DNA from 2 places in the Gilliamella sp. LMG 34360 genome. Region 1 is predicted to be linked to the other one. Evidence: riboswitches for the same ligand, from Rfam matches in the RefSeq annotation. Region 1 holds a riboswitch; the other holds the start of a gene.

Region 1 (17,014 bases):
TAACTTATGGGTATAACTATGGCATCTCGATTGCAACGAGCAATCCCGATTTTTTATTGGATGATTTTAAAGATATATTAACCTTATTACCTCAGCCTAAAGCTGAAGCTAAGAAATAATAAGCAAAGATAAAAAATAACTAGATTAGGAATAAATTATGAGTAAACCGATTGTATTTAGTGGCGCTCAGCCATCAGGCGAACTAACACTTGGCAACTATTTAGGGGCTTTAAAAAACTGGGTAGCGTTGCAAAACGAATATGATTGCGTTTATTGTATCGTCAATCAGCACGCAATTACTGTACGTCAAGACCCACAAAAATTGCGCAAAGCGACCCTTGATACATTAGCCTTATATTTAGCATGTGGCATCGATCCGAAGCAAAGCACTATTTTTGTACAATCCCATGTACCCGCTCATGCTGAACTAGGTTGGGCATTAAACTGTTACACCTATTTTGGTGAACTCAGTCGAATGACACAGTTTAAGGACAAATCAGCTCGCCATGCCGAAAACATCAATGCGGGTCTATTTGATTATCCAGTTTTGATGGCTGCCGATATTTTATTATATCAAGCCAATTTAGTACCTGTTGGTGACGATCAAAAGCAACACCTTGAATTATCGCGTGATATTGCTATGCGTTTTAATGCGCTTTATGGCGATATCTTTACTGTGCCAGAGCCTTTTATTGCTAAAGTTGGTGCACGGGTCATGTCATTACAAGATCCAACCAAAAAAATGTCTAAATCAGATGAAAACCGCAATAATGTGATTGGATTACTTGAAAATCCTAAAGACATTGAGAAGAAAATCAAACGAGCAATGACCGATTCTGACGAACCACCAGTCGTACATTACGATTTAAAAAATAAAGCTGGTGTATCTAACTTACTTGATATCTTAACAGGTATTACAGGTAAACCGATTGCTGAACTTGAAAAAGAGTTTGAAGGCAAAATGTACGGACACCTTAAAACTGAAGTGGCAGCTCAAGTGATTGATATGTTAACAGCGTTACAAACTAAATATCACCAATATCGTGATGATGAAAGTTACTTACATTCAATCATGCAAGAAGGTGCAGAAAAAGCACGTTCAAAAGCCGAACCAACCTTGAAAAAGGTTTATGACGCAATTGGTTTTGTATAAACAATTTTAATAAACTGTTTTAAACAAAATAAACCATTAACTGCTAAACCACAAATTGATAGTTATAACTTAAAATCGCTAACTATCACAAAAAAATAGTATAGATTGGCTTTAATCAACGAAGTTAGTGAATAACGATTAAAGCCATCTAAATATATGGGTTAGTTATGAAGATTATTATTCTTGGTGCTGGACAAACAGGCAGTGCTTTAGCTGAATACCTTGTTACCGAAAAACAAAACGATGTAACGGTGGTCGATGAAGATCATGATAAATTGCAATCTTTACAAGAGCGTTTTGATTTACAGGTTATTTGTGGCAAATCATCATATCCACAAGTATTAGAAAGTGCGGGTGCTGAATCGGCTGATATGCTGGTTGCCGTCACTAATTCGGACGAAGTGAATATGATGGCCTGTCAAATAGGTCACGTTATGTTCAATATTCCGCAAAAAGTCGCACGTATTCGTGCACCAGAATATAACGACGAAAAATATCCATTTTTCAATAAAGATTGCATTAATATCGACCATATTATTGCTCCAGAAAATCTAATTACTAATCACGTAAGTCAGTTAGTACAATATCCAGGCTCGTTACAGTTTGCCTCTTTTTACGATAACCGTGTATGTTTGGTTGCAGTGACGGCTTACTATGGTGGAGCCTTAGTCGGAAGCGAATTGTCTGAACTGAAAGAACATTTACCCCATGTTGAAGCCAGAGTGGTTGCAATATATCGAAAAAATCGCTTTATTCGCCCATTAGGCTCTACACTCATTGAAGCGGGTGATATGGTTTATTTCATCACCCCACCTAGCAATATCAAAGCAGTAACAAGTGAATTACAGCGGCTAGAAAAACCTTATAAACGCATCATAATTAGTGGTGGTGGTGGCATCGCGATTGCTTTAGCTAAACGTTTAGAGAATGACTATCAAGTTAAATTAATTGAACGTAACGCTGAACGTGCCGAATTAATTGCCGAACAACTGGTTAATACCACGGTTTTACATGGTGAATCGTCAGATCAAGAGCTGCTATCACAAGAACAAGTTGAACTCACAGATCTGTTTATTGCTGTAACAAGTGACGATGAGTCTAACATTATGTCATCCATGTTAGCTAAAAGAATGGGCGCTAAAAAAGTGATTGTTTTAATCCAAAAGCAAGCCTATCTTGAACTGATTAATGATAGCGTTATAGATATTGCTATTTCACCACAACATGCCACTATTTCAGAGCTATTAAGCCATGTAAGACAATCGGCGGTTGTTAAAGTGGTCTCTTTAAGACAGGGCGAATCTGAAATTGTCGAGGTGATTGCACATGGAGATAAAGAGAGTTCCAAACTGGTGGGTAAAAATATCAACGGTTTAAAATTACCTTCTGGTGCTACCATTGGTGCGGTAGTGCGTGGTGAAGATGTAATTATCGTTAATACGGATTTAACCATCGAAACGAACGATCATCTCATCATCTTCTTACCTGACCGACGTGACATAACCGATATAGAAAAATTATTACAATAACTTGTGTTAAATTATTAGTCAGTCCATAATAAAAGCTCTTTTGACTCGGGGTGTTTTTTGTTACCCACAAAAAACTGAGATTTTACCCGTTGAACCTGATCTGGATTATACCAGCGTAGGGAAGTCTAAGCCTTAAAAGTCCTCAATTGGCACACTCTTCCCTAAGCTAACTTTATAACTTATTGTAAGGAAAGAATATGTCTGCCACTCAAGCCCTGCAAATAACCCAAGCAAGATCTTTTATCGATCATGTAAAACAACAACATCCATTAGTACACTGTATTACTAATGATGTGGTTCAAAATTTTACAGCGAATGTATTATTAGCAATTGGCGCATCACCAGCCATGGTCATTGCTAAGCAAGAAGTTGCCTCATTTGTGCAAATTGCCAATAGTTTACTAATCAATGTTGGCACCCTTGATAGCAATAGTGCAGAAAGCATGTTATTAGCAGCTGCCAGTGCTCAAAAAAATCACATACCATGGGTACTCGATCCGGTCGCAGTCGGACCAGCACTTGCTTATCGTACCGATATAGTCCATCAATTAATTGGTTATAAACCTACCGTTATTCGTGGTAATGCTTCAGAAATATTAGCTTTAAATAGTGATAACTCATCTGCCAAAGGTCCTGACGGTCAAGATTCTACTGAATCGGCCTTAAATGCAGCTAAACAGCTTGCCCAAAAACATCAAACCATCGTTAGCATTACCGGAGATATTGATTATATTACTGACGGTAAACAGACTTACAGCATCACAGGCGGGGATATAGCATTAACTAAAATTACTGGTACTGGCTGCTCATTATCAGCCATGGTTGCAGCTTTTATTGCTGGCTCATCTAATACCTTACTTGCTACAGCGTCAGCCTGTTTTATGATGAAAAAAGCTGGAGAGCTTGCCAACAAACAACAAGGGTTAGGCACTTACGCAGTATCGCTGATCGATCAGCTTTCACTATTTAACCCATCACAAGTATAAGGAAATCAGATGAATAAACTTCTCGACTTAAGTCTCTATTTAGTCCTAGATCCAATTTTATGTGGTGGTATTACTGGCATGGTAGAGACCACAAAAATCGCTGTTGCTAATGGGGTAACCGCCGTTCAATTAAGATCAGAACATGAATTTTCTGGTAAAAATTGGTATTACGCAGCATTAGCATTAAAAGAAGTGTTAAGCGATACCCGTGTTCCTTTACTTATTAACGATCATGTTGATATAGCCCTAGCAATTGACGCTGATGGTGTCCATATTGGGCAAAGCGATTTACCTGTTGATGTCACACGTAAATTAATTGGCAATGACAAATGGCTAGGATTTTCGGTCGCTAATCGCCAACAACTTAATGAAGTCCCATGGCAACTTGTCGATTATATTGGGATTGGTCCAATTTATCCTACCACCACGAAACAAGATGCCGCACCAGCAATGGGCATGCCACAATTAACCCAATTAGTTACGCTAAAACAGCGCCCTGCTGTGGCAATAGGTGGCATTAATGCCAATAATGCTACCTCAATATTGCAAAGTGGTATTGAAGGCATCGCTGTCGTTTCGGCAATTTGTGGTCAAAAAGATATACAACAAGCCACACTATCGCTACTTGAAAAAATCCAACAAGCTAAAAATAATAAGGGGTAATATTATGACAACCGTTGCTTTAACCATTGCTGGTTCTGATCCAAGTGGTGGTGCAGGTATCCAAGCTGATTTAAAAACTTTTTCAGCTCTCGGAGCCTATGGAATGTCAGTAATCACCGCCCTTACCGCACAAAGTACCCAAGGCGTTGATAGTGTATTGGCAATTGATCCTACATTTGTGGCTGAACAATTTAATACCCTATATCACGATATAAAAATTGATAGCGTGAAAATGGGAATGCTAATGAATAAAGAGATCGTAACGACTGTTTATCATCTGCTGAACAATAACCCTATTGCTAACATTGTGCTTGATACGGTGATGATCGCTAAAGGGGGACATACGCTGTTAAAATCTGACTCTGTTAGTGCTATTCGTGAACTATTAATACCTTTATCAACGGTAATAACACCCAATCTTCCCGAAGCAGCAACGTTACTCGATTGTGAAGAAGCAAAAAACGAAGATCAAATGCAACAACAAGGTCATGAGTTATTGAAATTAGGTTGTAAAGCAGTTTTAATGAAAGGTGGGCATTTACCCAGTCCAGAGAGCCCGGATTATTTAATAACCCCAATGCAAACGATTAGAATGGTCTCACCGCGAATTCAAACTAAAAATACTCATGGTACGGGTTGCACATTATCGGCAGCAATTGCGGCACTGCTGCCTAAACATGGTTTAGAAGATGCCATACAGCAAGCGAAAGACTATTTGCAAGGTGCAATTACTCATGCAGATGAGTTAAACATTGGTCAAGGAATTGGTCCAACGCACCATTTTTATCAGTGGTGGTAGATTAAATTTTTTAATAAATACTGAAACTGGTGTGTCGAAAAAAGAGTTAATATGATTTTTAAACATAACGACACACCAACAGGACATAAATATCTAAAATTATCTCAATCCCAATTTCAATTAATTAATGGAATTGCTTTTTTATTACTCAAAGACCAATAACCATCAAAAACGTAGGAATTAAAATCACGATTACATTTAACATGAATCACAAATACGCTATCTTTAAGAAGTAATCCTTAAAGATACGGGTCATGATTCAAAAGGTTTTGCTCTCTCTTTCAATGCAATCATAATTTTTGTATTGAAAGATTTGTACATCAAATAAACTAATGCAGATTCTTTGCTTCACTCACACTACAGTAGAGCGATCCTTGTTTTGTATCTTTATCTTCTGAATAGAGCGCCCAGCAACTCTTCATTGAAAGATCAATCTTTTTGGTGATTGCAACTCCGCTCGCATATTGACAAACAACATAATAAGGAGCGGTATCTTTGACATGATTCACTTCCCATACTAATTTTTGTTGTTGGCCATCAATTGTGCCTCTTGCAGGTACCAATGAAGCTTTGTTAGCGGGTTTATCATAAAAAAGTCCCAAATTAAAAAAAGATGAAGTGTAAGTTCTATCTTCCGAAATTTCCCATCCATCTGGCATTTCTTCAACTTTGACTTTGATTGTCATCTCTTTTGGACAATCAATCTGATATGCATTTACAGTAAAAACACTTGCCAAACAAGCGATGGTTATCATAGCGCTGTATAATCTTTTTCCTTTCATATTCTAGTTTCCTTTAAAAACTGTCTTTGCTATTAATAAATAGGAAAAACAATTAATATTAAAATAATTACGACAATTACATAAAAACATTGGATCGCTATAATTGCCCTTTTAATAAATTCGATTATTAATTATTCTAGTTTGATAATAAAGTTTAGACCTAATTATTTGTTTCGTTTGTTTCATTATTGGTACAGTTAAGTGAAACAATACTATTTTCTACTTTGCCATATTTATCCTCAGAATAAAAACTCTTGCAAATATTCACCGAACGATCAATTTTTTTTATCAATTGGATAAAACTTCCGTCATAACTACAATTGACATAAAATGGCACATCTTCAATAGGCGGACTTACCAGCCATGTAAGCTCAAACTGTTTACCCCAATTTTTACGACCGATTAAAGTTTCTTGAGGCTTTTGTTCTATCATTTTAACGGGTTTATTGTAAAAAACAGATAGGCTAGCAGGTTCATATAAAGCACTATCTTCACTCTCAATAACTTCCCAGCCATCAGGAAGGTTTTCGACAGATGTTTTAACTTTGAGTGCTTTAGGACATTCAATTTGATAAGCATTCACAGCAAAAACGGCAGCCAACCAAGCCATTGAAACGACAGTGATGTGTAAGATTTTTTTATTCATCTTATAAATCCTTTTAAAATCAATTATTGCTTAAATGATTATGCCAACACCGTAACAAAGGTCAAGATGAATTAATCTTTTAAATAAAATAAGAAATTTTTCATAAAACAAATTTGTTAAAAAGTTTCAGGTAACGCATACGTTTCAGTAAAAAACCGTGATATTTGTAAAAATTATTCAGGAGTCTATACCGTTTCATTATCAATTTGGAGGACAATTTTTTTACTATTACGAGATATTTTTTTAGCTATATTTATCAAATTATTCAAAATTATAAATGATATTTTCCGCTCTATCTTTCACTGAACTTTTCTTCGGAAATCTGCCTGCATTGATATCCATATAAAACGGTTTAAAGCAAATCTCAATTTATTGCCATATTAGATTGGTTTAAACAACATTATTTATGTCAAAAAACAGATCGATAAGTATAACATTATTAATAAATATTAACCTGTTTTATTAAAAAATCCCCAAGTTAAGTTTACTAAGGTATCAATCTTTTCGATGAATACTTCGATTTTATTCGTTGGTTTTATTGCATTGTAATAAATATAATTTTTAGCAATAAATTCATTTAATTACTTTATAGAAAAATGGTTACACGACCAAATGACGAAACATGATTATGGATTATTTAAAAATTGTGCAACCTTTTAGTGTTGTGTGAAAAATAAACCAGTGACTACAGCAATCTAAAATAAATATCTTTTAAAAAGACATATTAGAATGATAAAAAATCTTCATAAACAGGGTTTCGATACCTCAAGACGTTACTTTGCTACAGCAGCAATTTTAATCAGAGTCGGGATAAAGAAATGTTTACTAATGTTAAAAAAAATCGAACTGTTATTGCTTCTGGAATGTTGTCGACAGCCAGAACAACAGGTCAGTCAATTGGTGCAGCCATTGTGGTAGTGATAATTATCGCATTAGATGGTGTTGGAGGAATAGACTTTGTAAGATTTGTTTTTTATGTTTTTAGTTTCGCAAGCCTTATAGCTGCATTCGCGTCTATAGTGAGTATATCCCGTATCCACCGTTAACTAAGTTACACACCCATTTGTGACGGTATAGACTCCTGAATAATTTTTACAAAAACTAAACATAATCTATTAAAATTTCTAGAGAATTTGCTTTAGCGTTTCTTCAATTATTCTGTGATATAAAAAAGGCGATTTTTAAATTAATCGCCTAAATTTATTAATATTTAAGTAGATATCATTAATTTCTAATACGAAATACCCACAAATTCAAATCCAGCGTCATTAATTGCTGCAATTGCTGCTTCTTGCGAGATTGTACCACCTTCTATATCAACTTCATGCTTAGCAAGATCTACCGTTACTTTCGCTTTGGAATCGATAGCATTGATTGCTTTAGTAATGGTATTGACACAATGTTGGCAACTCATATTATCGACTATTAATTTCATCATTAACCCCTTTTGGTTATTTAATAATTTAATTACTCTTTTAGCAAAATTAAGGTATCCCCTAAATAAAAATAAGTTTGCTAGCTAAGTAAGGCGTAACGACTATATTACGCCAATAAACTGATAAAAAAAATAGTTTGGAATATTTTTAAAACCACTCAATTAAATACACTGTTCCAATAAACAACTGATCATCATAATTTAAATAAATAACGGTACTAATATTAGCTCGTGACCTTCAATAAAGCTATCTGACTTATTTTTTTAAATATATCGTCATATCCGCCATATGTGTAGGAATAGATGGTAATGCCAAATGTTGCTGTATTTATTGTGAGTAATCTCCCTTTATTTTAGCTGCTAAGCTAGCCATACCACTAAAAAAGACAAATTGATGTTGGAATTTACGAAGTAGGTAACTGATATAAAAAATCCCAGTTTTTAGACTGGGATCTTAATTATTTGCCAATCATATTAATTCCTAAACGACGGCACTCTAAATACCAAAGATAGATCCCGATTGGAATACCTAAAGGAGCTATTTTGCAGGCTATATATATATCTTCAGTGTTAATTACAAATTGATTTATTTTAAAATACAACAAAATTGAAAATATTAAACTTGTAATTAAAATAATCAAAAACAACAGTAAAGGTATCGCTATACATACAAACAATAATGCTAAATATTTTCTATACTTCTTCATCTTACTTTCTCCTTTATCAAATTATTAATCTTATTGTCAATTAATTCTCATCTAACGAAATTTACGACTCTTTTAGTAATAGTGGATATAAAGCTTTGCGCAGCAGGTTTAGTAATTATCAAAATACTAATTAAGACTTATTTATATTGCTTCAAAATAAAACAGTAACTGTGTTTGACTTACTTATCAGATCAAAATGAAAGAAAATAACTTAAAAAAATTATCGGTAAATATAACCTCAATAGTGCCACAAGCTCTAAATAACTATTTAAAAAAGCCAGATAAAAAAGGGCATCTAATGAAGTTACCTAAATTAAAAAACATTTGTTGTCTATTTTATCAACAAATCTATGAATATTACATCTAATTCAGATAAAAAAAGCAAACAGCACAGAAATAAAATTGGTAACGATATAATTAACTTTGAAATATAAAAAATTAATCATCCTTTTGATAGGTTAACGTAAAAAACTATTTAGAATAAATCGATAAAAGATTATTGATAATTGCAACACATACCTTTTGAATTTAGTTAGTCGATATTTTATGTAGAAATAATTTAGACATGCATACCATTTAATTAATATTTTTACATTTGATATGATTATATATGTTTGATAATTTGCCGTATATTTTAATAATATACCTTGTATTACTTTTAATAAAAGATAAAATCAAACTTATTATTTAACCGTTCAAATATTAAGTGCATGAGTAAAAAATCAAATATTAAATGTACGAGTAAAGATTTAGAGAAGATTAGTAGATTTTTAAGCTATATCTTAAGGCATAAACCAGAAGCGATAGGTATCACATTAGATAGTAATGGTTGGGTTGGAATAGATGTTTTAATTCGGCAAGCGAAGAAACATGGTATGCAAATTTCTCAAGATTTAATTACCGAAGTCGTGAGAACCAATGATAAAAAACGCTTTACTCTGTCCGAAGATAATTTAAAAATTCGTGCAGCACAAGGGCATTCAACTAAGCAAGTTAATATAGCGTATAATGAGAAAACTCCGCCTGAATATTTGTATCATGGTACAGCAACCCATTTTCTTGATTCAATTTTTCAACAAGGTTTGATTGCAGGCGAACGCCATTATGTTCATATTTCAATTGATGAAAAAACAGCTATAGCCGTTGGTAAACGTCATGGAAAACCGATTGTCTTAAGAATTAAAGCGTTAGCAATGTGTCAACAAGGTTTTAAGTTTTATTTAGCCGATAATGGGGTTTGGTTAACGAATAATGTGCCAAGCCAATTTTTAGAAGTTATTTAAAATAAATCGGTATAACTAAAAAAATAATCTCTATTCATTTGTATAAAATTATTTAGTTAAGGTAGTGCACACTTTTAGATTAATTTAGAGTATCTCTATTAGACAAATCTATTTCTATTTTTTAGAATCGATAATAGTGCGGTTAGTTTAACGCATTCTATCCTTATTCTTCGTAAATTCATATCTTAATACAAGTTTGACATAACAATTTTCAAATATTACATGATAGAAATCATCGACATCAGCAAAAATTGAGGGTATTGTATATTTATTCATCTAAGCAGGTGTTGTGATTAATTTGTCTGCTGTTTTTCATTTTGATCTTGGCTCAGATGTGTAGTTGTCTTTTTTTTATTTTTTTCATAAACGATATTCAGGTTAATTAGGAGCCGAAAAATGCAACATATTATGGAAACAATTAGGAAAACAGAACAAGAATTTATTGAGATTCGACATCAAATTCATCAGCACCCTGAAGTAGGTTTTGAAGAGAATAAAACCAGCGATTTGGTTGCAAATAAATTGACTGAGTGGGGATACGAGGTTCATCGAGGGTTAGCCAAAACAGGCGTCGTTGGTGTTTTAAAAAATGGTACCAGTAATAAAAAAATGGGTATCCGAGCCGATATGGATGCTTTACCTATAGTTGAAGCCTCCGGAAAACCTTGGAGCAGTCTTATCCATGGCAAATTTCATGGTTGTGGTCATGATGGGCATACCACTATTTTACTGTGTGCAGCTAAATATCTTGCCCAAACCCGTAATTTTGATGGCACGTTACATGTCATTTTTCAACCTGCAGAAGAGTTATTGTATGGTGGAAAGGTGATGGTGGATGATGGCTTATTTAAAAAATTTCCTTGTGATGTTATTTTCGGTATTCATAATATGCCCGGATTTAAAGAAGGCCATTTTTATTTTAGAGCCGGTGCACTTATGGCTTCATCCGATACCATTCATATCAATATTAAAGGGAAAGGTGCTCACGGCGCCATGCCTGAACGAGGAATTGATGCGACCCTTGTCGCATGTTATATCGGCACTGCACTGCAAAGTATTGTTTCTCGTAATGTTTCTCCGTTTGAGCAAGCTGTTATAACCATTGGTTGTATTCAATCTGGTGAAGCGCCGAATGTTGTTAATAGCGATGCACTTATGAAACTAACCGTTAGAGCATTAGATAATGATACTCGAACTTTATTACTTAAACGTATTACTGAAATTGCCACTTCTCAGGCGGAAAGTTTTGGTGCCTGCGTTAAAATCGAGCATGTCAATGGTAGTCCTGTTTTACATAATGGTGCGGATGCAACAAAATTTGCATTTGACGTTGCCCAAAAATTATTCGGAGAAGATCGTGTTCATGATAATTGTCATCCTTTTATGGGCAGTGAAGATTTTGCATTTATGTTAGAGAGTAATCCAAACGGTTGTTACATGATTATTGGCAATGGTGATGAACCTGGTTTTTGTAGTGTACATAATCCTGGTTATGATTTTAATGATAAATGTATTGTTCCTGCTGCGTCATATTGGGTTGCATTAACTGAAACATATTTAAGTAAATAAGGATAGCGTACATCTATGGCTAATTTAAATATGTCAAATTCAACAAATTCTGAAGCTGTGCCATTTAAAAATGATAACCGGTTAATATTAGGTATTGTATTAGGGGTCATTACTTTTTGGCTTTTTGCTCAATCAATTGTCAATGTTGGGCCAGCAGTTCAGCATTCTGTCGGTATTACACCTGCGTCTTTTAATTTGGCGGTGAGTTTGACCGCCCTCTTTTCGGGTTGTTTTATTGTGGTTGCTGGCGGACTTGCTGATCGTTTTGGGCGGGTTCGTTTTACCTATTTAGGTTTTATTTTAAGTATTATTGGTTGCCTTTGTTTGATCTTCGCTCAAGGTGAAGTGTTATTCATCATTGGACGCATTATTCAAGGTTTGTCTGCCGCCTGTATTATGCCCTCGACTTTAGCATTAGTGAAAACCTATTTTCAAGGTAAAGAGCGCCAGCGCGCATTAAGTTTTTGGTCGATTGGCTCTTGGGGCGGTTCAGGTACTTGTGTGCTTGCTGGCGGTGCTATAGCAACTTATTTGGGTTGGCAGTGGATTTTTATTATTTCTATCATCTGTGCTGTGCTCGGTATGCTGTTATTGAAAGGTACACCAGAAACCAAAATTGAAGATCCTTCAAGTTTGCCAAAATTTGACTATGTAGGACTATTTGTTTTTGTTATTACTCTGGTTTCATTAAATCTTGTGATAACTAAAGGATCAACATTTGGTTGGACAAGTGTCGTGACATTATCCTTGGCTACGGTATGTTTTGTTTTTCTTATTTTATTTTTTGTTATTGAAACACGTAAAGCGAGTGGCGCTTTTATCGATTTTTCATTATTTAAAAATGTTCCTTACCGTGGTGCTACTTTATCTAACTTTCTGCTCAATTCTGTTGCCGGTACATTAATTGTTGCAAGTACTTATACCCAACAAGGACGAGGCTTTACACCTTTCGAAAATGGATTATTGACCATTGGTTATTTAGTGTCAGTGCTATGTATGATTCGAGTTGGAGAAAAAATCTTACAAAAAGTAGGCGCAAAAAAACCAATGTTACTCGGGCCATTAATTACTGGTTCAGGAATTGCGTTGATGACGCTGACTTTCTTACCCGATACGCTTTATATTATTTCGGTGTTAGGGGGCTATATTTTATTTGGTCTTGGCTTAGGTTTTTATGCAACGCCATCAATCGATACCGCAATATCAAGCGCTCCTGAAGATAAGGTCGGTATTGCATCAGGAATTTATAAAATGGCAAGCTCATTAGGCGGTGCATTTGGTGTAGCCATTTCAGCATCCACCTATTCAGCAATTATTGCCAGTGGTCAAAGCATAGCAATAGCTGCAGCACTAGGACTCTGGATTAGTGTTGGATTTTGTCTGTTATGCTTTACCTCAATTTTAATTTTAGTTCCAAGCAATGCCGGTAAGAATAAATAGATCAGCTTAACTTTTTATTATCTTAAAACTCATCATTGGGGTAGAACTTTTAACTTCTATCCCTATTTTTTAAAGATAGATGGATTAAACCCATAAAGCTGAAAAAGCAATATAGGGTTAATTATGAGAAATATTCATTAACATTATGAATTTTTTGGCACATTCAATTTATTTGCCAATACAGAATGAACTGAATATTCTTCCTAATAAATCATCAGAAGTAAACTGTCCAGTGATTTCACTTAAGGCTTCTTGAGCTAATCTTAACTCTTCGGCTAAAAGTTCACCTGCATGGAATGTTATAAGTTGGTATTGACCATTATTTAAATGCTCAGAGGCTTTTTCAAGTGCTTGCAGATGACGACGTCGAGCTAAAAAACCACCTTCTGTACTGCTCGAAAATCCCATAGCTTGTTTTAGATGCTCACGCAATAATGTCACACCCTCTCCTGTTCGAGCAGATAATTGAATAAGCGCATATCCCTCTTCTTCGCTATAACCAAGTGCCTCGCCCGTTAAGTCTGCTTTGTTGCGAATCACTGTAACAGGTATATTTTTTGGTAAGCGTTCAATAAATTCTGGCCAAAGTTTTTCGGGATTAGTTTCATTCGTTGTTGTGCTATCGACCATAAATAAAACGCGATCGGCTTGTTCGATTTCTTGCCATGCACGCTCAATACCTATCCGCTCTACTTCGTCACTTGCTTCACGTAGTCCAGCGGTATCAATGATGTGCAAAGGCATACCATCAATGTGAATATGTTCACGAAGTACATCGCGAGTAGTACCTGCAATATTGGTAACAATAGCTGCATCACGTCCAGCTAACGCATTAAGTAAACTGGATTTTCCGGCATTTGGTCGACCAGCAATAACCACTTTCATCCCTTCGCGCAATAGAGTGCCTTGTTTAGCTTCTTGGCGAACTTCGTTTAATCGTTCAATAACTTGATTCAGTTCTGCTTCTATTTTACCGTCAGAAAGAAAGTCAATCTCCTCTTCCGGAAAATCGATAGCCGCTTCCGTAAAAATACGCAAATGAATCAAGGATTCAACCAGTGCATTAACCTTTTTAGAAAATACACCTTGCAAAGATGAAATAGCAGATTTGGCCGCCTGTTCTGAACTGGCATCAATTAAGTCAGCAATCGCTTCGGCTTGGGCTAAATCAAGCTTATCATTTAAAAATGCCCTTTCCGAAAACTCACCCGGTTTGGCAATGCGCACGTTAGCGATTTCAAGTACGCGTTTTAAAAGTAAATCTAAAATAACCGGGCCGCCGTGTCCTTGTAATTCAAGCACATCTTCACCAGTGAATGAGTGCGGATTAGGAAAAAATAGAGCAATACCTTCATCAAGTGTTGAGCCATCGTTAGCTAAAAATGGAAGATATTCGGCATACCTTGGTCTAGGTAATTTACCTAATACTGCCTGCGCAACCTCTTGCGCTTTAGGGCCTGATATACGCAAAATACCAACACCACCTCGACCTGGTGGTGTTGCTTGCGCAACAATTGTATCTGATTTCATATTTGTTTATAGCTAATTTAAATTTTGATGGTTAATAATATCATGGACGCTCGGCAAAAACAGTAGTGACTAACGCTTTTGCCGTGATTCGTTAATTTTAGCGTATTTTATCCATCGTTTCGTAGTTAATTTGTGGTTTTTGTATTATCACTAGGGTGATCAAAGAGCCAAGAATTTGCTAATGCAAGTGGCTCGCGAATTAATGCAACATACTTATCACCATTATTAAACGCTAATGGTGCCGATAAACCCGATACATCATGCACACCGGAACGTTTAGCAAGCATTATTGAGCGTAAAATATGAAAATCATTGGTAACGACCACCGTGTTGCCTAGAGGTAACACCCGATTGGCAAAAATAAATTGCTCAGCAGTGCGCCTTGATTTATCTTCTTGATAAACTCGGTTTGCCTCTATCCCTTTATCAATAAGATATTTTGCCATTACACTGGCTTCTGTTGCTGATTCGTCTTCACCTTGTCCACCACATACAACCACTTTAGTTTGAGGATTTTGGTTTAGATATTGAACAGCGACATCTAATCTGTCAGCTAAAGTTGGCGATGGTATAGCGGGAGTACCAATGACTTGTGTGCCTAATATAACCATGGTTTGAGCATGTAGACTCGGTTTTTTCGCAGCATAAATATAGATAACAATGTTACAGACAATAAAATAGATTAATATTAATAAAAAACCATATTTTATTAATTTCATTTAACATTACCCCTTATTTCACTTTTTAAAACAATTTTCAAAATGATCGTCGACAAGTCCCATTGATTGCATGAAAGCATAGCAAATGGTAGAGCCGACAAAGGAAAATCCTCGTTTTTTTAATGCTTTTGACATTCGATCAGAGATGTCAGTATTAACAGGTACTTCACTCTTATCTTGAAAGTGATTGATTATCGGTTTATTATCAACAAAAGACCAGATAAATTGTGAAAAATCTTCACCATTTTTTTGCATATTTAAATAGGCATGAGCGTTTTTGACAATACTGTTGAGTTTTAATCGGTTGCGAATTAATCCTTTATTTTCAAGCAAATGTTCAATATCCTCAGGCATAAGTTGGATGATTTGATAAGGGTCGAAATTAAAAAAACAACGACGATACTCATCGCGCTTTCTTAAAATAGTAATCCATGATAATCCTGCCTGTTGTCCTTCAAGACAGATTTTTTCAAATAATTTTAAGCTATCATATTGGGCTATTCCCCATTCATTATCATGATAATCAATATAAATTTGGTCATTTAAAACCCAATCACAGCGTGTTTTATTAGTATTATTCATTCTTGTTTTCATCCAAATTATTCAGTATTTTAAAAAATTTATTAATTTAAATTATAAATCAAATCCTCAGTTTTATAGCAAACATTAAATTTTTTTATGAGGGAAAAAAAGTCATTTTTTTGTGGCAGAATGATTTCTACATTTAAAAAAATCAAAAAGGATAGATTTTTTCTGGCTATCTCAAATAAATAGAAGGTTTTTCATGAGTCAATCTGAAATCAATGCCCAATGGCAACCCAGTGCTCGGCCATTAAATAGTAAGGATTTTAAAACATTAATATTATCATCTTTAGGTGGAACACTTGAGTTTTATGACTTTGTTATCTACGCGCTATATATTGATACCATTGTCAAACCGCTGTTTTTGCCCCATACCTTATCGCCATTAACGTTAGATTTATTTGCTTGGGGTATTTTTGCTGCTGGTTATTTGGTTCGTCCAATTGGCGGCATCATCATGGCACACTTTGGCGACAAAGTGGGCAGAAAGCAGATGTTTACTCTTAGCGTAGCAATGATGGCTCTACCAACCTTTATTATTGGTGTGTTACCAACTTACGAAACCATTGGTATTTTTGCTCCTTTACTGCTGTTAGTTATGCGTATGTTACAAGGGGCTGCAATTGGGGGCGAGATGCCAGGTGCTTGGGTATTTATCGCTGAGCATACCCCAAAACAACGTTATGGTTTGGGTGTTGGTACGCTAACATCCGGTATTACGGGCGGTATTTTACTTGGATTTTTCGTCACGATTATTATTGATCTCTATTTTACTAATCAAAATATTTTAGATTTCGCTTGGCGTATTCCATTTATTATTGGTGGTATTTTTGGCGTCATTTCCGTCTATTTACGAAAATTTTTATCTGAAACACCAATTTTTAAGGAATTAGCTGCCCGTAAAGCTTTAGAAAAAAGTATTCCCGTTGTGACTGTTATAAAAAAACATAAAAAAGCTTGTTTAATTGTCGCTTTATTAACTTGGTCATTATCAACCGCAATTATGGTGGGTATCTTAATCACCCCTGGACGTATCGTAGGTGGTATGTATCATTTTGCTAATCTTGATTGGCGTATTGGTGGGTGTATTGCTGCTTTAACATTATCAATTGGCTGTGTTATTTCTGGTTGGTTAGATGATAAATTAGGAACAGCAAAAACCGTTATCGTGACTTGGGGCGGATTAGCAAT
Region 2 (17,014 bases), 450 kb from region 1:
ATCTTTATCAAGATCCCTCACGAAAAAACCAAGTTAAACTGGTCGAAGACTATCGAACTCAGTATGGAATTTAAAAGGCGTCTTAATGAAGTGACCCCATAAAGTTGGACACTTTTATTAAGCGGCTTGTAAGGCCTGATTTCGATATTCAACCGGAGTCAGGCCTTTTAATTTGGCTTTAATCCGTTTGGTGTTGTAGTATTCTATATATTCTTCTATTTTTTCAATCAATTCATCTGCATCTTGAAAGCATTGTCCATGATACATTTCTGATTTTAATAGACCAAAAAAGTTTTCAGCTACCGCATTATCTAAACAATTTCCTTTTCTGGACATACTTTGTTTGATGCCATTATTAGCTAGTAGCTTCTGATAATGATGATTTCTATATTGCCAGCCTTGGTCACTATGTAGTAACGGTTTTTCATACTGTTTTAATCGTGATATCCCTTTTTGAAGCATATCTGTCACCAAGGTCAAACGTGCATTTTTAGCCACTTTATAAGCTATTACTTCTTGATTATATAAATCGATAATGGGCGATAGGTAAATTTTCTGTTCATTTACCTTAAATTCTGTGACATCCGTTACCCATTTTTCATTCGGTCTCGATGATTCAAAATCTCTTTTAAGATAATTATCGGCTGTTTTACCTGTCTCTCCACGATAAGAACGATATTTTTTAGGTCTTACTGTCGATTTGAGATTAAGCTGACCCATTAATCGTTGTACCGTTTTATGATTGAGCTTAATTCCCTCATTTATCAACGCTAAATGAATTCGACGATAACCATAACGCCCTTTATGTTCATGGTAAATCGATTCAATACGTTTTAACTCATTTTCATAAGCAGACGGGGTTTTCAACCTATTAACATGATAATAAAAAACACTTTTTGCCAGTTTTGTTGCTGATAGCAAATGTCTTAAGGAATACTGATATTTAAGAGCTAAAACAACTAACGTTTTTTCTTTGTTTGTTGACGTTTTGCTTGCTTCAGCTCTTCTAACTTTTTTAGAACAGCATTTTCTGCTCGTAGATAAGCTATTTCCTCTTTTAATGCTTCAATTGTTTTTTCATCATCACTGTGAGTTCGTTCAATACGGGGTTGCTTCATACAGGGTTTTCCTCTGGAACGATATTCAAGCCCTCGGAAACCTTTTTTATGATATCTATCAAGCCAAACAAATAGAAGACCGGGGGAGCTTAAATTAAGCATAGCACTAGTGTGCCCGAGAGACCAATTATTTGTCCACATTAATTTTAGTGCTTGTAATCTTGCTTCGGCATCACGTAAATGAGGTGTTGGTTGAAAGGAGTTATCGCCATGAATCGCAACCACTTGCGACCAATACCGAATCTGACTAGAAGATATCGCATATTTTTTTGAAAGAATTTCCGATGATTCTCCTGATAAGAATTCATTAGCTATGATAATTTTTAAATATCGACTATATTTTGACATAAAAAGACCCCCTGTAATTGGTTGTCCAACTATTGGGGGTCACTTCATTAAGACGCTTTTTTATACTTTTTTACAACTGGATGTATTTTTTTTACATATCTTAAATTAAACTGTCTATAATATTTTCGTCCGTAAAGAATTCTTTTACCTAGCTTAAGAGTAACCAATAAAAAATTAACTAATAAAATAATGGGATATAGAATGAAAAAAACATTAATGCTTATTATATTACTCAATATTGGAACAACCTTTGCTTGCCATGCAGCAAACATTAGGAATATCAATAATAACGAACCTAAAGTTGAACAATTAATATATGGCAAAAATTTAATTCCCATTGGAGAAATTGAAGCAAGTATTACAGATTCGATTAAACTAAAACCCGATACGGTTGAGTTTACAGTTACATTGGATACTGACGCTTCAACACCTAGTGAAGCATCAAATATCAATGCTAATACGATGAAACAATTTAAGGATTATTTAGCGACACTCGCTATTAAAGATAACAATTTAATCACAACCGATTATGGCAACTATATACAGGATTCTTATGAAGAAGTCAGTGAAGACGATGCTCAATATAAAGCCACCCTCACTCTTGCTATCAACATCAATGATAACGAAAAATTCCTAGAATTAAATAAATTACTCGATAAATACAACATTAATAATGTCCAACAATTAAATAATAGTGATGCAAATAATGCATTCTCATTTAGTATTTTTGAAAATGCAGTTACTGCAAACAAAGCAAAAGACATGGTTTATCAAAAATATACAACCATAACTAACGAATTAAAAAACCTACAACTTGATAATTTTTCGATTATTCAATCAAATACCGAACGCACTTCACCAAAAAAAATCGATAAAAAACAGCATCATGTATATAACACTGTACAAATAAAGATTAACAAACTTGATGTGGTTGGTAAAATTATTACTAAAGCACAAGAATTAAAAATAAAAGTTAATGATGACATTTTTTATAGTGTTTCACCAGATGCGATTGAGCGAGCAATTAATGATCATGAAAGACTTTTATTAAATAAGTTAAGTAATAAAGTTGAACGGTTATTGACTAAACAATATTTAGTTGGTGATCCAAAATATCTCGATATGAGAAAAGCTGACTACGAACAACAGTCACCAAAAAAACGAGAAAGATTCTATGGAGCAATGAATATGGCGATGGCAACCGGATCAGATGATGAAGCAACAAATAAAATTAATATCTATGCTCCTTCCGATTTTGAAATACAACTCACTTTATTAGGAAGATTTGAGATAATAAAAAAAGTTACACAATAATTGACTCTAAAAAATCATCGATTAATAAAAAGTTCGTCCTTAATTAAGTAATATTTGAATATATTTCTAATTAAGGAGAACTAAACTAGATAAACTACTAATAAAATACATTATTAACTTGTTTAATAACCAATGAGTTACTCCGCATCGTGTTAATAAACTAAAAATAAATCATTTAGAATTACTTTGCACGTAAAATTTAGCATTGTCGTAATGATATATAATGGTTGAAAAATCGAATGGTTCACCAGCATTGGTGTAAAAAATTTCTTCCACACACAGGGCAGGATCCCCCGCACTCAATCCTAAATAGTCCGCAGTCTGTTCATCTAATTTAATCGCTTTGAAATATTTGTCAGAAAAACCAATATTAATTTTCAATATATCTTTTATGTAACTGAATATGGAGTGTTCAGCAATCTCTTTGTTTAAATAACCCACCATTTTTTTTCGATAGTAGGATCTTTCAAGCGCATAAACTTTATCTTCGAACTTACGTAACCGTTTGATAAAATAGACCTCTTCTCCATCTTCACATTGTAGGTTTTGTTTGACTTGTGAACTTGGTTGAACGATATCTACATTAAACACTTGTGAGGAATTTGGTGCATTGTTTAAATCAACACTAAAACCATGACTTTCCAAAAAATTCAAATATCCATGTTTTTGCGGTTGCCGCACAAAAATACCACTCCCTTGGACTTGATATATGACGCCGTGCCTTTCTAAACAGTTCAGTGCTTTAATGATGGTCGTACGACTAACTTGATATTGATTAATTAAACCTTCGATATTAGGCAGCTGTGTATCTTTAGGCAAATTTTGTTGATAAATTGCTTGCTGGATTTTCTTTGCCACATCTTGGTATTTTAACATTCGTACTCTTTATTTTTATTGCGATAAATAGACCCCATTTTATCCCTATGAATAAATTAATAAATTGAAATCATTTTAAAATGCGATCTAGATCACAAACAATAAAATTGGTCATTAACAATTTTTTATTTAGGGATAAGATAAGCTTTCTCATCTGATGAAAGGAGCTTAATGAATGTCATCTAAAATTAGAGACTATAATAAATTAGCCGTTGATATTTTAAATGAATTAGGCGGTGAAAATAATATTGTTTCTGTTGCACGTTGTGCAACTCGCTTGCGTGTCGTTACGCAAACCACTCCAGAAAATGTAAAAGAAAAAATTAGCAGCTTTCCTGGAGTTATCACAGTGGTAGAAAAAGGTGGGCAAATTCAAATCGTTATTGGTACTAATGTTGATAAAGTCTATAATGCATTTACCAAATTGATAGGGAATGAGAATAAAGTTGATATTAAAAGCCAAGGCAGTATTTTGAATCGCGTTATCGCAACAATGTCAGCAGTTTTTGCACCATTTGTTTATGTATTAGCAGCATCGGGTATTTTACAAGGGATCTTGATTTTAATTAAGTTATTCTTTCCTGCATTTGCAGCAACCGGTACTTATCAAGTTTTTAACTTTATTTCTTGGGCTCCGTTTGCTTTTTTACCTATTTTTATCGCCATTACCGCATCTCAACATTTTCGATGCAACATTTATATTGCAGTAGCTTGTTGTGCCGCCTTACTTTCTCCAACTTGGGCGGAGCTTGCGGCGATGATAAAAGACGGTCAAGAGATTAATCTATTTGGATTAGCATTGTCTGAAACCACCTACACATCAACGGTTTTACCGCCTCTGTTTTTAGTTTGGTTACTTTCTTATTTAGAGCGTTTTTTAGAGCCTCGTTTACATAGCATTATTAAACCATTAGTAATGCCTTTAATCTGCTTAGTGATTATGGTTCCCCTCACTTTAGTGGCTATTGGACCAATTACTGCGGGCGCTGCACATTATATTGCTAGTGGATATAATTGGATTGTTAACCTTGCACCATCGGTAGCAGGTGGATTGATCGGTGCAGTTTGGCAGGTGTTTGTTATTTTTGGTGTGCATTGGGGTATTACACCAGTCATTATTGAGAACATAAATGAACATGGACGAGACTCTTTCCAAGCTTATCAAACCATCGCAGTTATTGGTCAAGTTGGTGCTGCATTAGGTTTTTATATAAAAACTCGAAGCAAAGATATGAAAGGGGTATCGCTATCAGCTTTTGTTACAGGTCTATTTGGTATTACTGAGCCCGCTATATATGGTGTTAACTTACGCTTCAAAAGACCATTTATTTATGGTTGTATTGGTGGTGCGCTTGGTGGCGTTGTAGCAGGATTCTTTACACCTTATTACTATACTTATGCTGCATTACCTGGTCCTTTGACTATTGTTAATGCTATTAATATAGACCATCCTGCATCATTTATTGGTGTTGTTATTGGTTCAGCAATTGCATTATTTGGACCAGTTATTCTTATCCAAATTTTTGGCACTAATGAAAAGAACCAAAGCAATGAAAACATTGAAAATGAGACATCTGACATTGAAAACGATACACCTAAAATTGTAATTGATGAAATCGATGTGACTAGCCCAATGATCGGTAAAGCATTACCACTTAGTGAAGTACCAGACCCTGCTTTTTCTCAAAAACTTATGGGTGAAGGTATTGCTATTGAACCAACAGACAATCATGTTTATGCACCTTATGATGGCGAAGTAACCGCTGTGTTTGAAGCATCAAAACACGCTATTGGTTTGGTCTTAGATAATGGGGTTGAATTATTAATTCATGTGGGTATTGATACAGTTAATTTAACTAACAATGAATTTCAATACCATGTGAAGTTGAATCAAAAAGTGAAAAAAGGTGATCGGTTGATCAGCTTTGATCCTCAAGCAATTAAACAAGCAGGTTACCCATTAATTACTCCGGTCATTATTGTTAATACTGATCAATACCAAGTAATCACATTAACAGAAAAAACGGAAGTAAATCTTGATGATAACCTTTTTGAAATAAAGCAATAACAAGGAACCAAAAAATGACTAAAAAACCATTTTTATGGGGCGGTGCATTAGCCGCTCATCAATTCGAAGGCGGTTGGAACGAAGGCGGCAAAGGGCCAAGCGTAGTTGATGTTATGACAGCAGGCGCACATGGCGTTGCAAGACAAATTACCCAAGAAATTGAAGCAGGTAAATTTTATCCAAACCATACTGCTATCGATTTTTATCATCATTATAAAGACGATATTAAGCTGTTTGCCGAGCTAGGTTTGAAATGCTTACGTACATCCATTGCTTGGACTCGTATTTTTCCAAAAGGTGATGAACTAGAGCCAAATGAAGAAGGTTTACGTTTTTATGATAACGTATTTGATGAGTTAATTGCTAATGGTATCGAACCGGTTATTACTTTATCCCATTTTGAGATGCCATTACACATTGCTCGTCATTACGGTGGCTTTAGAAACCGTAAAACAGTTGAATTTTTTGAACGTTTTGCAACAGCGTGTTTTGAACGTTATAAAAACAAAGTGAAGTATTGGATGACGTTTAACGAAATTAATAACCAAATGGATACCAGTAATCCGATCTTTTTCTGGACTAATTCAGGTGTGCAGGTTCAACCGGGCGAAAATCCACAAGAAGTACTTTATCAAGTGGCACATTACGAACTATTAGCCAGTGCCAAAGCGGTAATTGCTGGTAAAAAAATCAATCCTAACTTTGAAATTGGTTGTATGATTTCTCACGTGCCGATTTATCCGTATTCTTGTAATCCAGAAGATATGATGGCATCTGAAATTGCTATGCATCAACGCTTCTTCTTCCCTGATGTGCATGTTCGTGGTTACTATCCATCTTATGCTTTAAAAGAGTTTGAACGAGAAGGCTATAAGCTTGATATCACCGATGAAGATTTAGCGATTTTAAAACAAGGTACCGTTGATTACATCGGCTTTAGTTATTACATGTCAACCGTTGTTAAAGCTGATGCTAAAAATGATCATCGTGACAATATTGTCAACGGTGCTTTACCTAATGCTGTTGAGAATCCATACATTAAAAGCAGCGATTGGGGTTGGCCTATTGACCCAGAAGGCTTACGTTATACTCTTAATCGTTTATATGATCGTTATCAGTTACCACTGTTTATTGTGGAAAATGGTTTTGGCGCGATAGATGAATTAGAAAATGGTAATAAAGTTCATGATAAACCACGCATCGAATATCTTGGTGCACACATCAAAGCAATGTTAAAAGCTATCGATTATGATGGGGTTGATGTTATGGGATATACCGCGTGGGGTATTATTGATGTCGTCTCATTTACAACTGGCGAAATGAAAAAACGTTATGGCGTGATTTATGTTGATCGTGATAATGAAGGTAACGGTACTATGAAACGCTATAAAAAAGATTCTTTTGATTGGTATAAACAAGTCATTAGCAGTAATGGTACTAATTTAAAATAGATTTAATATGAAGTCGTAAGTTTTGGGGGTGATGTGGTAATGCACACATCCTCTTTTTTTATCAATCTAGATAATTAAAAATTGAAGAGCAACTGTTTATCAAGTTGTGGATCGATTAAAGTGACATGAAAACCAATCAAACGCACTCCACGATCATTTCGACGTTCTTGCCAAACTTTATAGGCTTGTTCAATTAAATCCTGTTTATCAAGTTTAGACCAAACATGTTCTTGCGTAGTAAGTTGGAAATCATCAAATTTAAACTTAACACCTTGTCGAGCGATTGACAAATCAGAACGAACTTTACTCAACCGAGTTTTCAGCTCTTCAAATAACGGTTCAAACTGTAATAAACACTCATCCCAAGTATGAATATCGTTAACTAAGGTGCGCTCTACTCCTACCGATTTACGTTGCCTATCATTACAAACTTCACGTTCATCAATGCCTTGACATCGTTCATATAAGACTCGTCCAAATTTACCAAATTGATTAAGTAATTTACTCACATCATAATTAACGACATCCTGACAGGTGATTAGCCCTAATTCAGCTAATTTTTTCTCGGTCACTTTACCCACACCCGGAATTTTTTTAAGTGGTAATTGAGCGATAAAACCTGTAACAGCATCGGGTGTAATCACATATTGCCCATTAGGTTTATTCATATCTGAAGCAATTTTAGCTAAAAATTTAAGTGGGGCTACGCCTGCGGATGCGGTCAATTCAAGTTCTTTATATATCGCTTGGCGGATATCTTGAGCAATTAAAGTGGCAGAACCATGACAAAGCTTACAATCGGTCACATCTAAATAAGCTTCATCCAATGACAAGGTTTCAATTGCTTTAGTATAGCGCTGAAATATTTGATGAATTTGATTAGAAACTTCTTTATAAACAGCATGCCGACTTGGAATGACTTTAAGATTTGGGCACAATTTTAGGGCTTGTGACATCGACATCGCACTATGTACGCCATATTGACGAGCTAAATAATTTGCAGTAGCAACAACACCGCGTTTGCGAGGATCGCCCCCTACTGCTATCGGCAAATTACGATAACGGGGATTATCTCTCATTTCAACTGCGGCATAAAAACAATCCATATCAACATGAATAATTTTTCGCATAAATAACTGTTTCACTGCATTTAAAATATGACTGTATAAATATACAATATCATACCTTAAATGCTGGTGTAAACAGTCTAAAGAGTTACTTCGTTAATTTATCAAAATCAATTAAGCCATTTTTATCATAAGGATCACCAATCCAGCGTTTGCCCTCATAATAATTGGGGTTGACCAAACTTTTTTCTGGCACATATAAGTTATAATTGAGTCCAGCTAAATCAGACCAAGTATGGATCAAATCCTGAGTACTAAATTTTCGATTCACATAATCTTGATAGTGATTAAGGTGAGATCTGATCCAACTCGGTGATTGCCATAACATAAAAGGTATAGTATACATGGTGCGGGTTGGCACCTTTTCATTACGCCCTAAAATATCATGAGGAGCCGTTTGGTAGACATCTTCACCATGATCAGAAAAATACAACATAAAACCATTTTCATGACTGTTTTTAAATAGATTGAATAACGTGGTTGTCACAAAATCATTATAACTTATTGCATTATCATAAGAGTTATATTCATCCACGTTCTCATCATCAATTTTAAATGGGATACTCGCTTTGTCTTTAAATCGATCATATTCTCCATTTTCCGGATAACGGAACTCATATTTCATATGTGTACCGAGCAGATGAATAATGATAAATTTCTTTTCTTCTGGTTCAGCAAGCACTTTCACAAACGGTTCAAAGACCGATTCATCATATTGCCTTGAACTTTGATTACGATCGTTATTCATATAAAACTGTTCATCTGCTTGTTTAGAAAACATCGTCAACATAGTATTTCGTTTCGTCATTGTTTGTTGATTTGTTATCCAATAGATTTTATACCCTGCCTGTTTCATTAAATGTATTAACGAAGGTTGAGTAAGGTAAAGGTCAGGATGTTGTTCATCTGCAAAAGTTAAGGCTTGTTGTAAAACTTCTATGGTATAAGGCCTTGATGACACAACATCATTAAACACTAAAAATTCAGGATTATCCTTTTTAAATTGCTCGATTTGTGGCGTTGTATTACGTGGATATCCATAAATACTCATTCGATTACGTGTAGTTGATTCACCAATAATTAACACCAGTGTTCTGGGAGTATTACCATTGGCATCTTTTAGATTTTCAACGGGAGGTAAAGTATTTAAATGATGCATTATCTCCTCCATATTCAAAAGTTGAGTGCGATAAGCGATATAACTATTAATCAGTTGCCAAGGTACAGTGGTTTCCATTCGACCTAATAGATGTGTTATTGCTTTTTGCAATGAGGAATTTTTGATTGTAACACTAATAACCAGTGGCATAATGGCATAAATGGCAATTAATAATGATGTAACCCATTTGGTTGTGTTTTTAACATAGACAGGTCTTACTTTTCGCCAAAGATAAATACCAATCAAACAATAAATAATCACTATGGCCATTAATTTCGAACTGAAATACTGTTGAATAAACTCATTTGATTCAGTCAAATTCGATTCAGCCATGACAAAAAATACACTTTGAGAAAATTCCTGACGATAAATAATAAAATAACTTATTGAAATCAGTGATAAGCTTCCGACAATCAAACCATAGGCAGTGGCAATTTTTCGAGTCTGATTTGGAAATATTAAAACTGGAATCAACCAAATTAAACTATAGATGATTGAATCACGTAAACCTATCACATTGGCGTGTCCAGAAATGAAGATATAAAGTTGTAAACCACTTGAAAAAAAAGTAAAAAATAAAATAGTAAAGATAAGCGCTAACCAGCTAAACTTTTTGTTTTCTTTTATATTCGTCATGAAAATTTATTTGATATCATAGGTTATGGAAGTGTATAAATTACCCCTCCTACATTAATAAAACCTTAAGTGATAACAATTTTATATTTAGAAATAAATTAGCAGACAATCGTTTTATTTAGGCATTGAAATAAAATCGTTTTAGCTTTTATTTATTGGCAAACCTAATAATTGAGCAATAACCTTATTTTCAGGTTCATTAAGTTGATAAGGAGGATTATTAAATATGATCTTTCCATTATCAACAACTAAACAACGTGAAAAGTTTTCTAAAGACTCATCCAGATAATGTGAAACCATAAGTAACGTTAAATCAAATTCATCACAGATATGATTAACCAACGCTAGCATTTCAAACCGTAAAGCTTGATCTAATGCCGAAAATGGTTCATCCAATAATAAAATAGGACGATGTTGAATTAAACAGCGTGCCAAAGCAACTCGTTGACGCTGTCCCCCTGAAAGTTGATTGGGATAGCGTTCATTAAAGCCCGATAAACCAACTTTAGCCAAAATATCGGCGATATTTTGCTTCTCAAAAGTCGTTAGTTTTAATGACGGTTTAATGCCTAAAGCAATATTTTGCTCAACGGTTAAATGATCGAATAAGTTATTATTTTGAAACAGCATCGAAACTGGGCGCTTACCCGGTAAAGTTTGCGTCATATTTTGATTATTAAGAATGATTTGCCCGGAACTTGGAAAAATAAATCCTGCAATCAAGCTTAATAAGGTACTTTTACCCGCACCACTCGGTCCAACAATGACTACTTTTTCTTGGGCAGCAATTTGCATATTAAAATGCATTTTAAAATCATCATATTGATAATTAATTTGATTAAGTTCGATCATAATCCATCACAATTAATAAACTAAAAGATAAAATTAACAAAAATGCGGCCGTCACGGCACTCTCTTGATAATGATAATGAGCGATTTGTTGATACAAATAATAAGGTAATGTGGTAACGGCTTGCCCGCCAAACAACGCAATAATACCAAAATCCCCCATTGACAATAATGCCGAAAAGGCCAAGCTCAACGTAAAAAGTTTTTTTAATGATTTATATTCAATTAGATAAAAATGCCTAATACCTGCAATGTTTAATGATTGACATAATTGCCAATATCGTGATGTGACATCATACATTGGCACTTCAAGATTTTTTAAGATAAAAGGTAAGGCCATTAGAGCATTGCAAAGCATCATTAAACCACAGACAAACACGGCATTATCAGCATACTGAAATAACAAAATAAACAATCCTGATGCAAGTACCATGCTTGGAATGGTTAATATCAATGACCCCACTAACATTAAACGATTGCTCCATTGTTGCTGATTGCTAATCAATAGACGGCTATTGGTCCAAAGTATTAATAAAGCAAGTAACATAGCCACCACAGCTGAACCAAGGGCAATTATTAACGAATAGATAACCGCTTGCTGAAAAGCCCAATTTAACTGAGACCATTGAAAATAATCAATACCTTCAATCAATAACGTAATTATTGGCAAAAATATATACATTGCGCCCAAAATCACAATAACAGCACTAACCAAACCTATAGTCACAGTGTTGGGTAAACGATATTGGTAGCGAATATACTGCGCACTAAGATCGCGATAATGATTTGTTTTTCGCAGTATCCAAACAAAACTCATACAACAAATAAGCTGTATGATTGCTAACATAACAGCTTGCATCAAATCAAAATCGCGAATCGATTGGTAAATAGCAACTTCAATAGTGGTATACTTTGGCCCACCTCCTAATGCCAACACTACAGCAAAGCTGGTAAAGCAAAGCATAAAAATTAGTCCTGACATAGGTAAAAGCTGCCGACGCAATAATGGCCATTCTACTAATTTAAAATAAGTAAAATGAGAAAAATTAAGCTGAGCAGCCAGTTGCTTTTGTTCAACAGGAACACTCGTTAATGTTTGATAAAACAGACCGCTCGCATAAGGAAAATTCAAAAAAACATGAGCAAATAAAATCCCAACCAGTCCATAAATTGAAGTTGGAAAAGATAAACCTAAATAAGCAAAACACGTAGCAAATAAACCTTGTTGACCATAAACAGATAATAGCCCGGTTACAACAACTAATGTTGGTAATATAAAGGTAACGGGCATTATCCGTATCAGAAAGCTTTTTCCCCAAAAATCGATTATGGATAACGCTTTAGCCATAACAACGGCCAAAAATACCGACAAAAACGTCGATAATATCGCTTGCAAGAAAGTGATCCAAATAATGTGCAATAAATAATTATCAATATAGACCGTTAAATTATCGGACTTAATGGCTATATGACAAAGCGCAAACAATGCAGTGCCTAAAACTGCTATTATCAAACTAGCAGCGCTGATACCTGGCAGTAACGTTTTAAAATTTAACATTGCTTTTTATTATAAAATTAACAATCTTTTTTATTACTGACTAATGGCTGATTGCCATTCTCGTATCCAAGCTTTTTGATTATCAACCACGTTCTCTGCATCAAATTCAAGCGCTTTACTGACTTTATTAATCTGATCAAACGCAGGGGGTAATGGCGTATTTATAATAGGATACATAACATTTTTTTCAGCAAATTGCCGTTGTACCTCGGGTGTTAATAGATATTGTAAAAAGCGACGTGCTAATTGTGGTTGTTGACTATATTTGGTGATACCTGCTATTTCAACTTGACGATAATGGCCCTCATCAAAAATAGCGGCATTATAACGATAATCTTGATCATTAATTATATGTGCAACTGGCGATGTGCTATAACTCAGCACCAAATCAGCTTCACCTTTTAAGAACATACCGTATGCTTCACTCCACCCTTTAGTAACTGTAACAGTATTTTTAGCAATTTTTTGCCATGCAGATACCGCATCCTTACCGTAAATATTTTTTACCCAAAATAGCAATCCTAAACCGGGAGTACTGGTTCTAGGATCTTGATAAATAATTTTCCAATTGGCTTTATTGTCAACTAACTCATGTAATGAGTGGGGAGGATTCTTTATTTTTTCTTTATTATAGATAAAAGCAAAATAACCGAAATCATACGGCATAAAATCTTCATCCCACCAATCAGTGTTAAGATTGTTAGGTTTGGCTATTTGATGAGGTGCCATGATATTAGCCTGTTTAGCTTGTCCTAAAAGATTATTGTCTAAACCTAAAATAACATCAGCATTGGTTTTATTACCCTCAAGGCGAAGCCGATTTAAAATCGACACACCATCGCCTAGCGTTACAATATCAAGTTGGCAATCACACTGTGCTTCAAAGCCCTGTTTAATTGCTTCACCTGGCCCCCACCCGGAAATAAAAGAGCTATAACTATAAACAGTTAAAATAGGTTTTTCATGAATTTTAGCATTGGCAGAAGTTGCTACAAAAAATACAGAAAATAAAAATGACAGTAAGAATTTATTACAAAACATTTTGCCTCCAAAAAAGCGTATAAAAGACAAAAGGTTTGAGCAGACACGATAACTCAAATCCCTCCGCTGGCATGACCCAGTTCAGGTTCGACGAGTTGCATTAGTAAACCTAACACTCTCAGCCCTTAAGGCACCCCGTTGAGAACGATATTAGTTTAGTAGTTAGTTGGAAAATTGTAAATAAAGAAAGTGGTAAGTTATTTTTAAGGTATCATTTTCTGGTAAAAAATCATCAGAAAATCCATTATTTTTAGTTAAATTTAAATCATATCAAACATTAGTAACCAGTAGCTCCTCATCTAGGTATAAAAAAAACTTATGCTTAAAATAAAAATAGTGATTTTTGTAAAAAATATTCAGGAGTCTATACCGTTTCGTCTATTTTATTATTAAATTTATAATAGAATTTATGTGAATAAAATGACTTTTTATTACTGTTTTTATATTCAATCATCATTATCCATTCAAGTTATTTAAGTTCGTTATTATGGTTTGATATTATATTTTTGCTTAATTACAGCTAACTCTTCAAGTGATGTGGCATTAAAGGCTTCCACCATCCATTCTGGCCAACCTTCACCCTCTATTATATCTGTTTTAAATTTTCCTTCTTCATCTGTTTTGTATTCACCATCATCTATATTGGCTGATTTATAATTCACCATAAAACTATTGATCCATTCCCAAACAAAGGTACTACCTGTACCAGCGCGTGCAGGATCTAACATAACATGGTCAATAACTTGATGTGTACCGGGTTGACACACCATTAATACCGTTGAAGTTAAAGCATTGCGTGAAAAATTATGGATAATTACGCCATGCATATCATTCCAATCATACTCTTGTATTCGGCGCTTTTTCGGTTGTAAAAATACTTTTGGGTGCCGTAATACTTTAAAGTTAAAAAAGTAACTTTCATTAACATACACTTTACCCGTCTTACGATTAAATATAATGGGACTTCCAAGGCGTGAAAATGCATTTTGGTAGAATTCAGGAATAATTAGATATAAACCAAAACTACAAGTAATAAAACCAATTATTCCAATTAGTGCCAGTTCATGATCAAATCCAAAAATAAACATAACCATACCAACAATTAGAATATTCATCCCAATAATACCAGCAAAATAAAGGCATGTATAAAAAATTTGTTCATTATGTTCCTTACGAATAAATGCACAATAGTTATCATTGGCAAAAATTAAGCGATCATCATGTAGTGGTAGGCTATAAGGGCCTTTATCTAGATCTCCAAACCAACCTAAGATCTGGGGACGGTATTTTGATGGCATTACTGTTTTATTCCTTATTCCTTTGCGTTCTATTTAAGTTTGTTATTATGGCTTGATATTATATTTTTGTTTAATTGCAGCTAACTCTTCAAGTGATGTAGCATTAAAAGCTTCCACCATCCATTCTGACCACCCTTCACCCTCTATTATATCGGCTTTGAATTTTGCCTCTTCATCTGTTTTGTATTCTCCATCATCTATATCGGCTGATTTATAATTCACCATAAAACTGTTAATCCAACCCCAGACAAACATTCTACCTGTTGCAGCCCGTGCAGGATCTAACATAACATGGTCAATAACCTGATATGTACCGGGTTGACATACCATTAACACCGTTGAAGTTAAAGCATTACGTGAAAAATTATGGATAATTACGCCATGCATATCATTCCAATCATACTCTTGTATGCGGCGTTTTTTCGGTTGTAAAAATACTTTTGGGTGCCGTAGTACTTTAAAGTTAAAAAAGTAACTTTCATTAACATACACTTTACCCGTCTTACGATTAAATATAATGGGACTTCCAAGGCGTGAAAATGCATTTTGATAGAATTCAGGAATAGCTAGATATAAACCAAAACAGCAAGTAACAAAACAGACTATAACAACTAGATCAACAAACTCTATTTTAGAGTTATCATGGAGAACCGCTAGCCAAAGGCATCCAATGATAATTCCATTTGCCAAAATAATTGAGATAAAATAAAGACAAGTATAAAAAAGTTGGTCATTATGATCCTGGCGAATAAACGCACAATAGTTATCATTAGCAAAAATTAAACGACGGTCATGCAGTGGTACGCTATGAGGACCTTTATCTAGGTCGCCAAACCAACCAAAGATCTGGGGGCGGTATTTTGAGGGCATTACTATTTTATTCCTTATCCTTATTCCTTTGCGTACTATTTAAGTTCGTTATTATGGCTTGATATTATATTTTTGTTTAATTGCAGCTAACTCTTCAAGTGATGTAGCATTAAAGGCTTCCACCATCCATTCTGGCCAACCCTCACCCTCTATCATATCTGTTTTAAATTTTGCTTCTTCATCCGTCTTGTATTCGCCATCATCTATATTGGCTGATTTATAATTCACCATAAAACTATTGATCCATTCCCAAACAAAGGTACTACCTGTACCAGCGCGTGCAGGATCTAACATAACATGGTCAATAACTTGATGTGTACCGGGTTGACACACCATTAACACCGTTGAGGTTAAAGCATTGCGTGAAAAATTATGGATAATTACGCCATGCATATCATTCCAATCATACTCTTTTATGCGGCGTTTTTTCGGTTGTAAAAATACTTTTGGGTGCCGTAATACTTTAAAATTAAAAAAGTAACTTTCATTAACATACACTTTACCCGTCTTACGATTAAATATAATGGGACTTCCAAGGCGTGAAAATGCATTTTGGTAGAATTCAGGAATAATTAGATATAAACCAAAACTACAAGTAATAAAACCAATTATTCCAATCAGTGCCAGTTCATGATCAAATCCAAAAATAAATATAACCATACCTACAATTAATATACTCAACAAAATAATCGCAACAAAATAGAGACATGTATAAAAAATCTGATCATTATGCTCCTGACGAATAAAGGCACAATAGTTATTATTCGCATAAATTAACCGACTATCATGCAATGATAGGCTATAAGGGCCTTTATCTAGGTCGCCAAACCAACCAAAGATCTGGGGACGGTATTTTGAGGGCATTATTGTTTGATTCCTTATTCCTTTGCGTTCAATTTAAGTTCGTTATTATGGCTTGATATTATATTTTTGCTTAATTGCAGCTAACTCTTCAAGTGAAGTAGCATTAAAAGCTTCCACCATCCATTCTGGCCAACCTTCTCCCTCTATTATATCTGTTTTAAATTTTGCTTCTTCATCCGTCTTGTATTCGCCATCATCTATATCGGCTGATTCATAATTCACCATAAAACTGTTAATCCAACACCAAACATGCAGACTACCTGCTCCGGGTTGAGCCGGATCTAACATAACATGGTCAATAACCTGATGTGTACCGGGTTGACATACCATTAACACCGTTGAAGTTAAAGCATTACGTGAAAAATTATGGATAATTACACCATGCATATCATTCCAATCATACTCTTGTATGCGGCGTTTTTTCGGTTGTAAAAATA

The links. Region 1 has a riboswitch for thiamine pyrophosphate ahead of thiM (hydroxyethylthiazole kinase). Riboswitches for the same ligand answer to the same signal wherever they lie in the genome.
Region 2: linked by a shared signal. The riboswitch ahead of thiB (thiamine ABC transporter substrate binding subunit) and the one ahead of thiM (hydroxyethylthiazole kinase) in region 1 are both predicted to bind thiamine pyrophosphate.

What each region holds. Positions count from the first base shown of each region.
Region 1 covers NZ_OZ474900.1:2,635,078-2,652,091, forward strand. The annotation lists gene AC5LW9_RS11830 (phosphoglycolate phosphatase) at 1-119, shown strand, start outside; gene trpS (tryptophan--tRNA ligase) at 158-1,153, shown strand; gene trkA (Trk system potassium transporter TrkA) at 1,321-2,682, shown strand; TPP riboswitch at 2,719-2,821, shown strand; gene thiM (hydroxyethylthiazole kinase) at 2,880-3,668, shown strand; gene thiE (thiamine phosphate synthase) at 3,678-4,331, shown strand; gene thiD (bifunctional hydroxymethylpyrimidine kinase/phosphomethylpyrimidine kinase) at 4,336-5,130, shown strand; gene AC5LW9_RS11860 (STY0301 family protein) at 5,460-5,912, opposite strand; gene AC5LW9_RS11865 (STY0301 family protein) at 6,073-6,558, opposite strand; gene AC5LW9_RS11870 (hypothetical protein) at 7,377-7,604, shown strand; gene AC5LW9_RS11875 (heavy-metal-associated domain-containing protein) at 7,790-7,993, opposite strand; gene AC5LW9_RS11880 (hypothetical protein) at 8,452-8,700, opposite strand; gene AC5LW9_RS11885 (RNA 2'-phosphotransferase) at 9,411-9,983, shown strand; gene AC5LW9_RS11890 (M20 aminoacylase family protein) at 10,380-11,552, shown strand; gene AC5LW9_RS11895 (MFS transporter) at 11,568-12,992, shown strand; gene mnmE (tRNA uridine-5-carboxymethylaminomethyl(34) synthesis GTPase MnmE) at 13,161-14,522, opposite strand; gene AC5LW9_RS11905 (YdcF family protein) at 14,648-15,241, opposite strand; gene AC5LW9_RS11910 (DNA-3-methyladenine glycosylase I) at 15,260-15,823, opposite strand; gene AC5LW9_RS11915 (MFS transporter) at 16,026-17,014, shown strand, end outside.
Region 2 covers NZ_OZ474900.1:2,184,412-2,201,425, forward strand. The annotation lists gene pyrE (orotate phosphoribosyltransferase) at 1-74, shown strand, start outside; gene AC5LW9_RS09860 (IS3 family transposase) at 118-1,062, opposite strand; gene AC5LW9_RS09865 (helix-turn-helix domain-containing protein) at 960-1,466, opposite strand; gene AC5LW9_RS09870 (SIMPL domain-containing protein) at 1,668-2,780, shown strand; gene AC5LW9_RS09875 (GntR family transcriptional regulator) at 2,952-3,656, opposite strand; gene AC5LW9_RS09880 (beta-glucoside-specific PTS transporter subunit IIABC) at 3,832-5,724, shown strand; gene AC5LW9_RS09885 (6-phospho-beta-glucosidase) at 5,739-7,175, shown strand; gene dinB (DNA polymerase IV) at 7,250-8,305, opposite strand; gene cptA (phosphoethanolamine transferase CptA) at 8,391-10,103, opposite strand; gene thiQ (thiamine ABC transporter ATP-binding protein ThiQ) at 10,239-10,949, opposite strand; gene thiP (thiamine/thiamine pyrophosphate ABC transporter permease) at 10,936-12,504, opposite strand; gene thiB (thiamine ABC transporter substrate binding subunit) at 12,538-13,545, opposite strand; TPP riboswitch at 13,586-13,693, opposite strand; gene AC5LW9_RS09915 (DUF6708 domain-containing protein) at 14,031-14,843, opposite strand; gene AC5LW9_RS09920 (DUF6708 domain-containing protein) at 14,889-15,713, opposite strand; gene AC5LW9_RS09925 (DUF6708 domain-containing protein) at 15,765-16,577, opposite strand; gene AC5LW9_RS09930 (DUF6708 domain-containing protein) at 16,623-17,014, opposite strand, start outside.